DNA from 2 places in the Salegentibacter maritimus genome. Region 1 is predicted to be linked to the other one. Evidence: riboswitches for the same ligand, from Rfam matches in the RefSeq annotation. Region 1 holds a riboswitch; the other holds the start of a gene.
The links. A riboswitch is a leader RNA that binds a small molecule or an ion and turns the genes downstream of it on or off. The one in region 1 is predicted to bind cobalamin.
Positions count from the first base shown of each region.

Region 2: another riboswitch for cobalamin. It lies ahead of I6U50_RS15430 (ribonucleotide-diphosphate reductase subunit beta); the one in region 1 lies ahead of I6U50_RS15260 (hypothetical protein).

Region 1 covers NZ_JAEHNY010000017.1:35,763-41,319, forward strand. Annotated here, with positions in the region: gene I6U50_RS15260 (hypothetical protein) at 334-1,479, opposite strand; cobalamin riboswitch at 1,589-1,791, opposite strand; cobalamin riboswitch at 1,922-2,108, shown strand; gene metE (5-methyltetrahydropteroyltriglutamate--homocysteine S-methyltransferase) at 2,287-4,593, shown strand; gene I6U50_RS15270 (cysteine-rich CWC family protein) at 4,618-4,878, shown strand; gene I6U50_RS15275 (RNA polymerase sigma factor) at 5,448-5,557, shown strand, end outside.
Region 2 covers NZ_JAEHNY010000018.1:18,183-23,739, forward strand. Annotated here, with positions in the region: gene I6U50_RS15415 (SRPBCC family protein) at 1-194, opposite strand, end outside; gene I6U50_RS15420 (DUF2911 domain-containing protein) at 341-1,186, shown strand; gene I6U50_RS15425 (ribonucleoside-diphosphate reductase subunit alpha) at 1,357-3,033, opposite strand; gene I6U50_RS15430 (ribonucleotide-diphosphate reductase subunit beta) at 3,074-4,048, opposite strand; cobalamin riboswitch at 4,161-4,295, opposite strand; gene acs (acetate--CoA ligase) at 4,764-5,557, shown strand, end outside.

The sequences.
Region 1 (5,557 bases):
TAAAGGATAAAAAATGTTATTTTACTCGATAATCGAGATTTAAAAAATCTATGGCTTGTTACAAGGTAATTACTTTTCTAAGCCAATACGTTTGCAAAAGTATAGTATTAATCTTGTTTTTGCTTTTAGCAGAAATCAATTTAAGGTTTAAGGCATCTTAGTCTACCGGTTTTTGATTTTTAGAAGTATTTTTTAGTTTGGCAGATGGACGCGGGAAGTTTACAAATGAGCTTAAGCTTATAGGTTTATCCTTATATAAAAACAATACTATTTGGAGCTGGAAAAATAGTGAAGTTCTTATATAAGGATAAATAAAGGATATTATTAGGGGCTTTACTCGGTCATAGATAGATCTGAAGCTCCTTTGATTTCCGTTGATATCTCACCAAGCCAACCAACATTTCCCTGCGCCCCTGTGTAGATGCTTATAAAATCTACACCTCTTAATGCTACGGGGTTCATATTATCATCTACTGCCCAATCCAAATCCATGGCGTTTCCGGCATAAGTATTATAATCAGCATCAAAATTGTCTACATACCCCCATTCAAGTGCATCTATAGAGGCAAATCCTTCCAGGCTCACCTTAGGGTAAACCCGGGTTCCGTTAAAACTCATTTTATCCTTTTCTTCAATAAAGAGTGGATAGTAATTCTGGGAGTGGTAGGGATTAACCATTACACTGTCCTGGTTTTTCTGGTTATCTTCCCAGGGTACATTGGCGTACTCTTTTGGATTGGTGTAGGTTAATTGATAATTCAATATAGTTTCTTCTTTTTGATGTGCACTTCCTGCTAGTTCATACCAGGTGTCATCTGGTAAGCCATTACCATTCTCATCAAAAGAAACCTTTACAATACCGGGTTCAGAAAGTCCGCCCATTGCATTACCATAAACTACAAAGTCTTTAGCATCTTCTCTATTTTCAATGGTATGATCAAAAGTGAACGTTACGTAGCCTCCCCATGCTCCTAAAGATAGAATGGCCGATTTTCCACCCACTAATTTTTCTGCGCTTTCCAAAGAACCGTAGGTTTTATTAATATATTGGCCGGGTGCAGGTTTATATTCAATAATTTCAGAAATATATTTACTGCTGTTTTCTGTTTTTGGGCGGAAATAAAGCTGATAAGGATCATTTACGGTAACTTCATAAGAGCGCAGCAGAGAGTCGTTATTCGCCAATGCTTTAAATTGTAGTGCAAATGTGCCAAATTGTTTGGGGGCGTAATGAAGGTTTTGAGCTTCAGAAACTTTATCATCACCTAGTTTCCAGCTAAAACCTGTCCCTTCCGGTAAATTTAGAATTTCAGGATTAATAGATAAAGTATCTCCCAGGGTTAATTCGTAATCTTTCTGGTAATTTAGATCCGAAAACTCCATAGGAATTATACCTGGGCCGTCATCTTTGCTACAAGATGAAAAAAGTAAAATACCTCCAATAAGGATTAATGATTTAAAAAATGATTTTTGTTGCATTTGATTTGTATAAAGGTTAATAATTGGAATTAACTTATTTTACAAAACAAAACAGCAGGGGATATAGTTAGAATAGAAGACCTACCCAAAGCAATAACTCCCGAAAGCTTTGTTCCTTATGTTTCCGGCAGGTTTTCTGACTTCTCCCTCTTTTTAAACCTTCCCATCCCAAAAGACAGTGGTATCAATAAAAAGATTTTCCTAAAAATTAAGGAAAGGATTTACAGCAGCGGGAACTGTTCAGGATTTACACCTGATTCCCTTTTAATACAATACCTTAAAAGCATTGTAACCGAAAATCCCGGCAATATTAAGTTAAATTTCTGGTTTGAGAATCTTAAAAACTGAATTTATCTTTACTTCTTTTTAGTTATAAGCTCAATGAAAGTCTTGAAATTAAATAAATAATCCCTAGTTTTATCCCGCATAAGTTCTTTAGCATACTTCATCAAACAGAAAAGGTTTTACTTAAGGTAGATTAATAGGGAATCGTGTGAGAATCACGAACTGTCGCGCAACTGTAAGTAACATAATAAAGCTACTGTCCAAAGAATTATCCACTGCATAACGCGGGAAGGATGACAGCAGCCGTTACAAGTCAGGAGACCTGCCTATTCTGATTGGACAATGCTTTCGCGGTTTGAAGCTTAGGTCTTAGAGATGTACCCGTTATAATACTTTTTATTTTACAGGAGAAGTATGTCTTTTTGGGTGTATCTTCTTTCTCCTTTTTTTTCTTATCGCCTGGCATTACGAAGCATTTATAAAGACTTTTAAAACAAATTGTTTAATTATTAAAAGTTAGAAATGCAAACGCACATTCTTGGCTATCCGCGAATTGGTAGCAACAGAGAACTCAAAAAAGCCTGCGAGCAATATTGGTCAGGCAAAAGTGAACTTCAGGATCTTCTTCAGGTAGGAAAAAAAAGCCGCCATGAAAACTGGAAGCTTCAAAAAGACGAAGGAATTGATCTAATTCCCTGTAACGATTTTTCTTATTATGACCAGGTTTTGGATATGAGCCTTACCGTAGGAGCTATTCCTGAACGTTATAGGGAGATTGAAAGTAGAAGTGACTTAACCAATCTTGATTTATATTTTGCGATGGCCAGAGGCTATCAAAAAGATGGCTTAGATATTACCGCCATGGAAATGACCAAATGGTTTGATACCAATTATCATTATATCGTTCCTGAATTTTCCAAAAATCAGCACTTTAAGCTTAACTCCAATAAGATTCTTAATGAATTTAAAGAAGCAAAGGAAGCTGGGATTCATCCTAAACCTGTAATTATTGGACTGGTTACATACCTTCTTTTGGGAAAAGAAAAAGAGGGAGGTTTTGATAAAATAGACCTTGCAGAAAAATTATTGCCGGTTTACCAGGAGCTTTTAACTCAATTACAGGAAGAAGGAGCACAATGGATTCAGTTTGACGAGCCTTTTCTAGCTTTAGACCTAGATGAGAAAGCCAGGGATGCCTACTCTTTTGTATATAATGAGCTTAGAAAAAAATTCCCTAAACTTAGATTTGTTCTCAGCACTTATTTTGAAGGCCTTAAAGACAATCTTGCCCTGGCTCTAAAGCTTCCGGTAGATGTGTTACACCTGGATTTGGTGCGATGCCCATCACAATTAGACAGGGTGCTTGAAGAAATTCCTGCTAGCTTAAATTTATCGCTCGGGATAGTAGATGGACGTAATATTTGGAAAAATGATTTTGAAAATTCCCTTCATCTTATTCAAAAGGCACAGGATAAAATAGGTTCTGATAGATTGCTACTGGCTCCTTCCTGTTCGTTGTTACATGTTCCATACGATCTTGATTTGGAGACTGAAATAAACCCTGGAATTAAGAACTGGATGGCCTTTGCCCGGCAAAAAGTAAGAGAATTAAAAACTCTTCGGGCTTTGGCTACCGGTAGTACTGAAGCGCCCCTTTTAAAGGAGTTTAAAGAGAATTTAGATGCTGTTAAGAGTAGAAAAACTTCAGAGGTAATTCACAACAAAAAGGTGAAAGATGCGGTGAGTCAAATTTCAGAAAAAGACTCACAAAGATCCAACTCCTTCAGCATAAGAAAGATTGAGCAGCAGAGAGTACTGGATTTGCCTTTGTTCGCTACTACCACCATTGGTTCGTTTCCGCAAACCAAAGAAGTGAGGAGTTGGAGGGCTCAATTTAAAAAAGGAAAATTATCAGCAGAAACATATGATAGTTTACTAAAAAAAGAAACCCAAAATGCCATAAAATGGCAGGAAGAAATAGGTTTAGATGTTCTTGTACATGGAGAATATGAGCGTAATGACATGGTAGAATATTTTGGAGAGCAATTAGATGGTTTTCTGTTTACCAAAAAAGCCTGGGTACAAAGTTACGGTAGCCGATGTGTTAAGCCTCCTATTATATATGGAGATGTCTCCAGGCCAGAAGCCATGACGGTTTATTGGTCTCAATATGCGCAATCTTTAACCGATAAATGGGTTAAAGGAATGTTGACGGGGCCTGTAACAATCTTGCAATGGTCTTTTGTTAGAGACGATCAACCAAGATCTGCCACTTGTAAACAAATAGCTTTGGCTATTCGTGAAGAAGTAAAAGATTTAGAGCAGGCCGGGATTCAAATAATTCAAATTGACGAACCTGCCATTAGAGAAGGATTACCGCTACGGATATCCGGCTGGAAAGAATATTTAGATTGGGCGGTTACTTGTTTTAAATTAGCATCGGCAGGGGTAAAAGATTCTACTCAAATTCATACACACATGTGCTATTCTGAGTTTAATGATATTATGGAGAGTATAGCAAATATGGATGCAGATGTGATTACCATTGAGTGCTCCCGATCGCAAATGGAGTTGCTGGAAATTTTTTCTGATTTTGAGTATCCCAATGAAATTGGTCCGGGGGTTTATGATATACATTCCCCCAGGGTTCCTGCCGCCGAAGAAATGCTTACTTTGCTAAAAAAAGCCGAAAAAGTAATCCCTGCAGAACAACTTTGGGTAAATCCAGATTGTGGTTTAAAAACCAGGAAATGGGAAGAAACTGAAGCTGCATTAAAAGCAATGGTTAGCGCCGCAAAAATGGTAAGAACTGCTTTGGTGGAGAATTAAAACCAACTTTTTTTATAAATACCCATGAAGCACGAAGAAAAATACTGCCCAAGATGTAAAACAGCCTTTGAATGTAAAGTTGGCTCTATAGAACTTTGCCAATGCTCTCAAGTGGTACTGGATAATGAAGAACTGGAATACATACATAAGCTTTATGAAAGTTGCCTTTGCGCTAAATGTATGAAGGCTTTAAAAACAGAGTATCGCAACCAAAATTTACAGGAAAAATTAAAGGCTATTCTGGGTGTATTTTATAGGCCGCCAAAAAATAATAAAGGCGGCTGAAGAGGCTTAGTTGGAATTTTATTGACACTGCCAAAGGGTGTAACACCCCGAGGTAGTTAACTGAAAAAGTATATTTGGTTAACAATAACAAATTAAGGCTGTCTGAAAGGTTAATTTTCACCAAACTGGATTTATTTCAGTTTAAAAAGCTCAAGGTGAATTTTTAAGGCTTTTCAGGCAGTCTTTTTATATCCTGATATCTCAATCTGCCAGGTTTATTTTTCAGTCCGGAAATTTTAACCGGTTACTTACAACCCACTTTAGCCGATATTAATAGCTGTTGATTAAAATGAGTAAAATTTGTTCAAATAAAAAAAAATGATTCTTTCCAGTTTACATCTCTTGTTCTTTTCATGACTTTTTTACTTAAGTGGGTTTACGCATTGTTAGCAGGGTCTTTTTTAAAGAAAATATAAATAGGTTCTATAAAACTATTTATAAGGCATATAAATTTTCCTCAATTTATAGGTTTTAGAAAAATAAAATAAAACTTTGGAAATAGTATATTAGCATTTTGTTAACTATTGCAAACATTATGAGTGCCTATACCTGGCGTAAAAGGTTTAAAAATGCTGCAAAAAAAACTGAAGGACGGAGATTCAAAAGCATTAGAGGAAATTTACAACCTGTATTTTTCTAAAGTATATGCCGTTGCCATAAAGTTTGTGAAAAATGAAAG
Region 2 (5,557 bases), on a different contig from region 1:
ATGCCTGCTATAGGTGTAACTATATATTGAATAATTTGGCCGGGAAACATAGGCCTGTCGGCTCCCGAAAGAATATGAAAACCCATATAATCTGGGGTAATTGTTTTTAAATTTCCAGGACTTGAGAGGAATTCCCAGGCTTTTTCCAGACTAATTGGGAGCTTCTGTACCGATTTCTTGGTGTATATCTTCATTTTAGCAGTATTTGAATGTAAAATTAGAGCTTGTTTTGTTTAAAATAAAATTATTATAGTTAAACAAAATATAAATCAAGTTTTTGTTTTTCTTAATTTATAATCATTTTCTAGGTATATTTGATTGAACTAAAACAAACTAAACAATGAAAAAACTATTTCTATTTTTATGTACAGCAGGCATTATGAGTGCAACACAAGCCCAGGTACAGGCACCACAGCCCAGTCCGTTTACTAAAATTGAACAAAAGGTTGGTCTTACCGATGTTAGCCTGGAATATTCGCGGCCCGGCATGCGAGATCGTGAGATTTTTGGAAACTTAGTGCCTTACGGAAAAGTATGGCGTACGGGAGCTAATGAAAATACCAAAATAACATTTAGTGATAATGTAACTATCCAGGGAGAAGAATTAAAGGCGGGAACCTACGCGATTTACACAATTCCAAAGGAAGACCAATGGGAAGTAATGTTTTACAGCGATGCCAATAACTGGGGAAATCCAGCAGAATGGGATAAGGATAAAGTAGCCTTAAAAGCAATGGCTGAAGTGATGGAACTGCCATTTGAAATGGAAACTTTTACTATCATGATAGATGATCTTAAAAATGATTCGGCTGCACTTAATTTTGTTTGGGCAAATACAGTAGCAAGCCTAAGCTTTAAAGTGCCTACCGAGGAAAAAACCATGGCAAGTATTGAAAAAACAATGAAGGGTCCCGGTGCTAACGATTATTTTGCAGCGGCAACCTATTACCACGATAGCAATAAAGATTTAGAGCAGGCTTATAAATGGATTAATAAGTCTTTGGAATTAGGAAATCCTGATGCTTTTTGGATTCTAAGAAAAAAATCACTTATTGCGGCCGATCTTGGTAAAAAAGAAGAAGCGATTGCAGCAGCTAAAAAGTCTCTAGCCGAAGCTGAAAAAGCAGGAAACCAGGATTATGTAAAAATGAACAAAGATTCCCTGAAAGAGTGGGGAGCTATGTAAGTTGAATTTTAAGAATAATAAAAAGGCTGTTTGAAGTCTTGTTAAAAACGTCATCCTGAATTTATTTCAGGATCTAAAATGTTAGAAGCTGGAACAAGCCCGCCTGAACGAACCGGCAGGTTCAGCTTGACGTCACAAAAAACTTTCAGACAGCCTTTTTATATAGATATTTAAGCCTCACAACTGGCACAATTTACCATATTGGCTATAAATTCTTTAGAAACACTTTGGCTACGCTGGTAGTAAAGGGTTTTTACACCAAGCTGCCAGGCTTCTATCATTAACTTATTTACCTCTCTTACCGGAAGGTCTGAGGGGATATTTAAATTTAAACTCTGTGCCTGGTCAATAAATTTTTGCCTAACCGAAGCTTGTTGAATAATCTCTAACTGACTTATCTCTTTAAAGGTTTTAAAAACCATACGTTCTTCGTCACTCAACTCTTTTAAGTGTTGCACACTTCCGTGATTTAGCATAATACTACGCCAGGTTTCTTCGGTATCCAATCCCTTTTCCTGAAGTAATTTTTTTAAATATTTATTCTTCCGCATAAAATTTCCTTTGGCCAGACCTGCTTTATAATAATTGCTGCTAAAAGGTTCAATTCCCGGCGACGCCTGTCCTAAAATAGCAGAAGAAGAGGTAGTTGGTGCAATGGCCATAAGGGTTGTATTCCTTAAACCATAGTCTTTAAGAACTTCTGGCTCTCCATAGATATTTGCCAGTTCTTTGCTTGCTTTAGTTGCTTTTTCACTAATATCTTTAAAAATGCTATTGGTTAAACCTTTAGCTTTTAAACCTTCAAAAGGAATTCTGTTTTTTTGCAGGTATGAATGCCAACCCATTACACCAAGCCCCAGGGCCCTATGTCTTTTGGCAAACCTGTTGGCCGATGCCAGGTAATGGTTTCCTTCAGTTTTTGCAATGAACTCCTGTAAAACAGCATCTAAGAAATAGATGGCTAATTTTACAGCTTCGGTATCTTTCCATTCGTCGTAAAGCTCCAGGTTCATAGAAGAAAGGCAGCAAATAAAAGACTCGTCTTTGGTAGAAGGCAAAGCAATTTCTGAACAAAGGTTGCTGGAATGGATGGTGTAATTTTTATCTTTATACACCTCTGGTTTAAATCGGTTAATATTGTCTTTAAAGAAGATATAAGGCAAACCTTTTTGCTGCCTACTTTCCAAAACTTTTGCCCAAATCTCTCTTTTATCCCTGTCGCCGTCTATCATTTCCTGCATCCAGTAATCGGGAACACTAACGCCGTAGAATAGGTTCTGAATAGGATTTCCTATATTTTTTATTTCTAAAAACTCTTTAATATCGGGGTGATCTATATCAAGATAAGCTGCAAAAGCTCCACGACGCACACCGCCCTGTGAAATAGTATCCATAGCTGTGTCGAAAAGCTTCATAAAACTGGTAGCACCACTACTTTTGCCGTTGTCTGTTACTGCACTTCCGCGGCCTCTTAATTCTCCAAAATAACCGGAAGTTCCGCCACCAATTTTGGTTTGCATAATTACTTCGCCCAATTTATGGGTAATCCCTTCAATATTATCTGGTACGTATACATTAAAGCAAGAAATAGGTAATCCGCGCTCTGTACCCATATTTGCCCAAATGGGTGAGCTTAAACTCATCCAGCCGCGTTCTATCATTTCTATAAAGGCTTCGGCCAGTTCGGGTTTATAAAGTCTTTTTGCAGCTGCATTTGCAACGCGTTCTATAGCCGATTTTGCGGTTTCTCCTTTTAATAAATAACCGCGATTTAATATTTGCTGGCTCTCTTCGTTAAGCCACCATAGGCGTTCCTGTTTTGTTTCTTTAAGTATTGCTTCGGGCATTTTCTGGATTTTTAAATTGAATTATTTTTGTGGAAAACCTTTAAAAAAGATCATCTGCGGTAATACTTTTATCGTGTTTGGTATAATCTACCGGGCGTTTGGCAAAAAAATCGTCCAAACTGTTGGCAAAAACTTCCTCCTCAAACCATAGCATCGCTTTATAATCATATTCTGAAACGAAATAAAGCTTCTCTAAACCTATTTTTTCAAGGCTATCGTCTACTCGGTATTTCATAAAATTAAGTAGGTCTTCCTTTTTGCACTGTTCTAAAGAACCATCCTCGAAGATCCAATCCAGAATCTCAGATTCTACCTCCATAGAATGGGATATAATTTCCCTTATTTGGGTTTTGGTTTCTTCATTAAAGAATTCAGGGAACTCTTTTTTAATTTGGTTTACAATGTAAATTCCGGCATTGGCATGAATTTGTTCATCTACCGAGGTCCATGCAATTATATTGCTCACGTTTTTCATCACTCCTTTAAATCTGCTAAAGGAAAGAATAATGGCAAACTGACTAAAAAGGGAAACATTTTCAATTAAAATGGAGAATAAAATAAGGGAAAACACGTATTTTTTTTCGTCTGAAGATTTTGTATTTGCTAAAGCTTCAGAGAGATAAGCTACACGTTTTTTAATAACAGGAGTTTCAATTAATTTCTCAAACTCATTATTATATCCAAGTACTTCAAGCAAGCGGGAATATGCTTCAGAATGTCTAAATTCGCATTCGGCAAATGTACTTCCCAGGCCGTTAAACTCCGGTTTTGGTAGGTGTTGATACAAGTCTCCCCAAAAGGATTTTACAGCTACTTCAATTTGCGCAATAGCTAAAAGGCTTCTTTTAATAACCTGCTTTTCATTTTCACTAAGATGCGAATGAAAATCCTGGACATCAGCTGTAAAGTCTACTTCAGAATGTACCCAAAATGATTTATTTATAGCTTCGGTAAACTGAAGAATCTCGGGATACTCGAAAGGTTTGTAATTTACCCGCTTTTGAAAAATACTCATATCACTTTTATTTTAGTTTTTAAATCAAAAGCATAAAAGTAATAACTGTCTAAGGGAAGTGTGCTTGCAGTAACCCCACAAAATGTCCTGGACATTTACTTTTTATGCGAAAGCAAAAGTCAACCCGGTCGGAAAGGTAATCTGGCTTGTAGTTGAACCTACTTTACAGTTGCGCAACAGCTCATGAATTTCACATGATTCCCCTTATTTATTGAAAAAGGCAATAACCACCGGTATGATTTTACAAAAGTAAAGTTATAAGTAATAAGCGACCCTTTTATAGAAAAACTACGGAGTTATAAACATAGTTTTTCACAAGTTTATTTATTCGATAATCGAGTTTTAATATTCACAAGTTTACTTCCAAGCTTAAAATGACTATCCATAACATGTCTCGTTGGCTTTAGAGGTAATTTGCTGATTATTAAAATTTTGGGATTCGTTATTCTTATTATCTAGAGGCATTATTATAAAAAAGCTATTTAAAAACTATCTTTTTTATAATTTTTAAATCTAAAAGCTTAATTAGCCAATTAATTTTCTGCTTTTATGGAGAAATCATCCATTCTATTGAACTTGTAATAAAACTTGAACTGGAAGAATGTTAAACAAACATTTGAATGTTTAGTTTTATTGGATTTTTATAAATTGCAGGAAAGATATTTTATATTTTTCATTATTAATCTACGTAACCATCAACATATTTATTTAAGTTATGAGTAATTATCATATTAAGAATTTAGAAGAGTATTTTCAAGTGTATAGAAAATCGGTTAGAGAGCCTGAAAATTTTTGGGAAGAAGTTGCCGAAGAACATTTCACCTGGCGAAAAAAATGGGACAATGTATTGAGCTGGGACTTTAATAAACCTGAAGTAAAGTGGTTTGAAAATGCAAAACTTAATATTACAGAGAACTGTATAGATCGTTACCTTTTTACCAATGCAGATAGAACCGCCATTATTTGGGAGCCAAACGGTACCGAAGAGGAGGCTCAACATATTTCTTATAAAGAACTTCATAAAAAAGTAAATAAATTTGCAAATGTTTTAAAGTCTAAAGGAATAGAAAAAGGCGATAGGGTTTGTATTTACCTGCCTATGATTCCAGAACTTGCAGTAGCTATGTTGGCTTGTGCTCGTATTGGAGCTATACACTCTGTTGTTTTTGCAGGCTTTTCTTCAAAAGCCCTGGCTACCAGAACAAATGATGCCGATTGTAAAATGCTTATTACCTCAGATGGTTCTTACCGCGGAAATAAGACTATAGACTTAAAAGGGATTGTAGATAAAGCTCTGGAAGAATGCCCGGGAGTGGAAAGTGTTTTGGTTGCAAAACGTATAAATTCTGATATTAATATGAAAGAAGGACGCGACCAATGGTTGCAGCCTTTGTTAGATGAAGCTTCAGACCAATGTGAAGCAACCACTATGGATGCCGAAGACCCATTGTTTATTTTGTATACTTCGGGCTCTACCGGAAAACCTAAGGGAATGTTGCATACAACTGC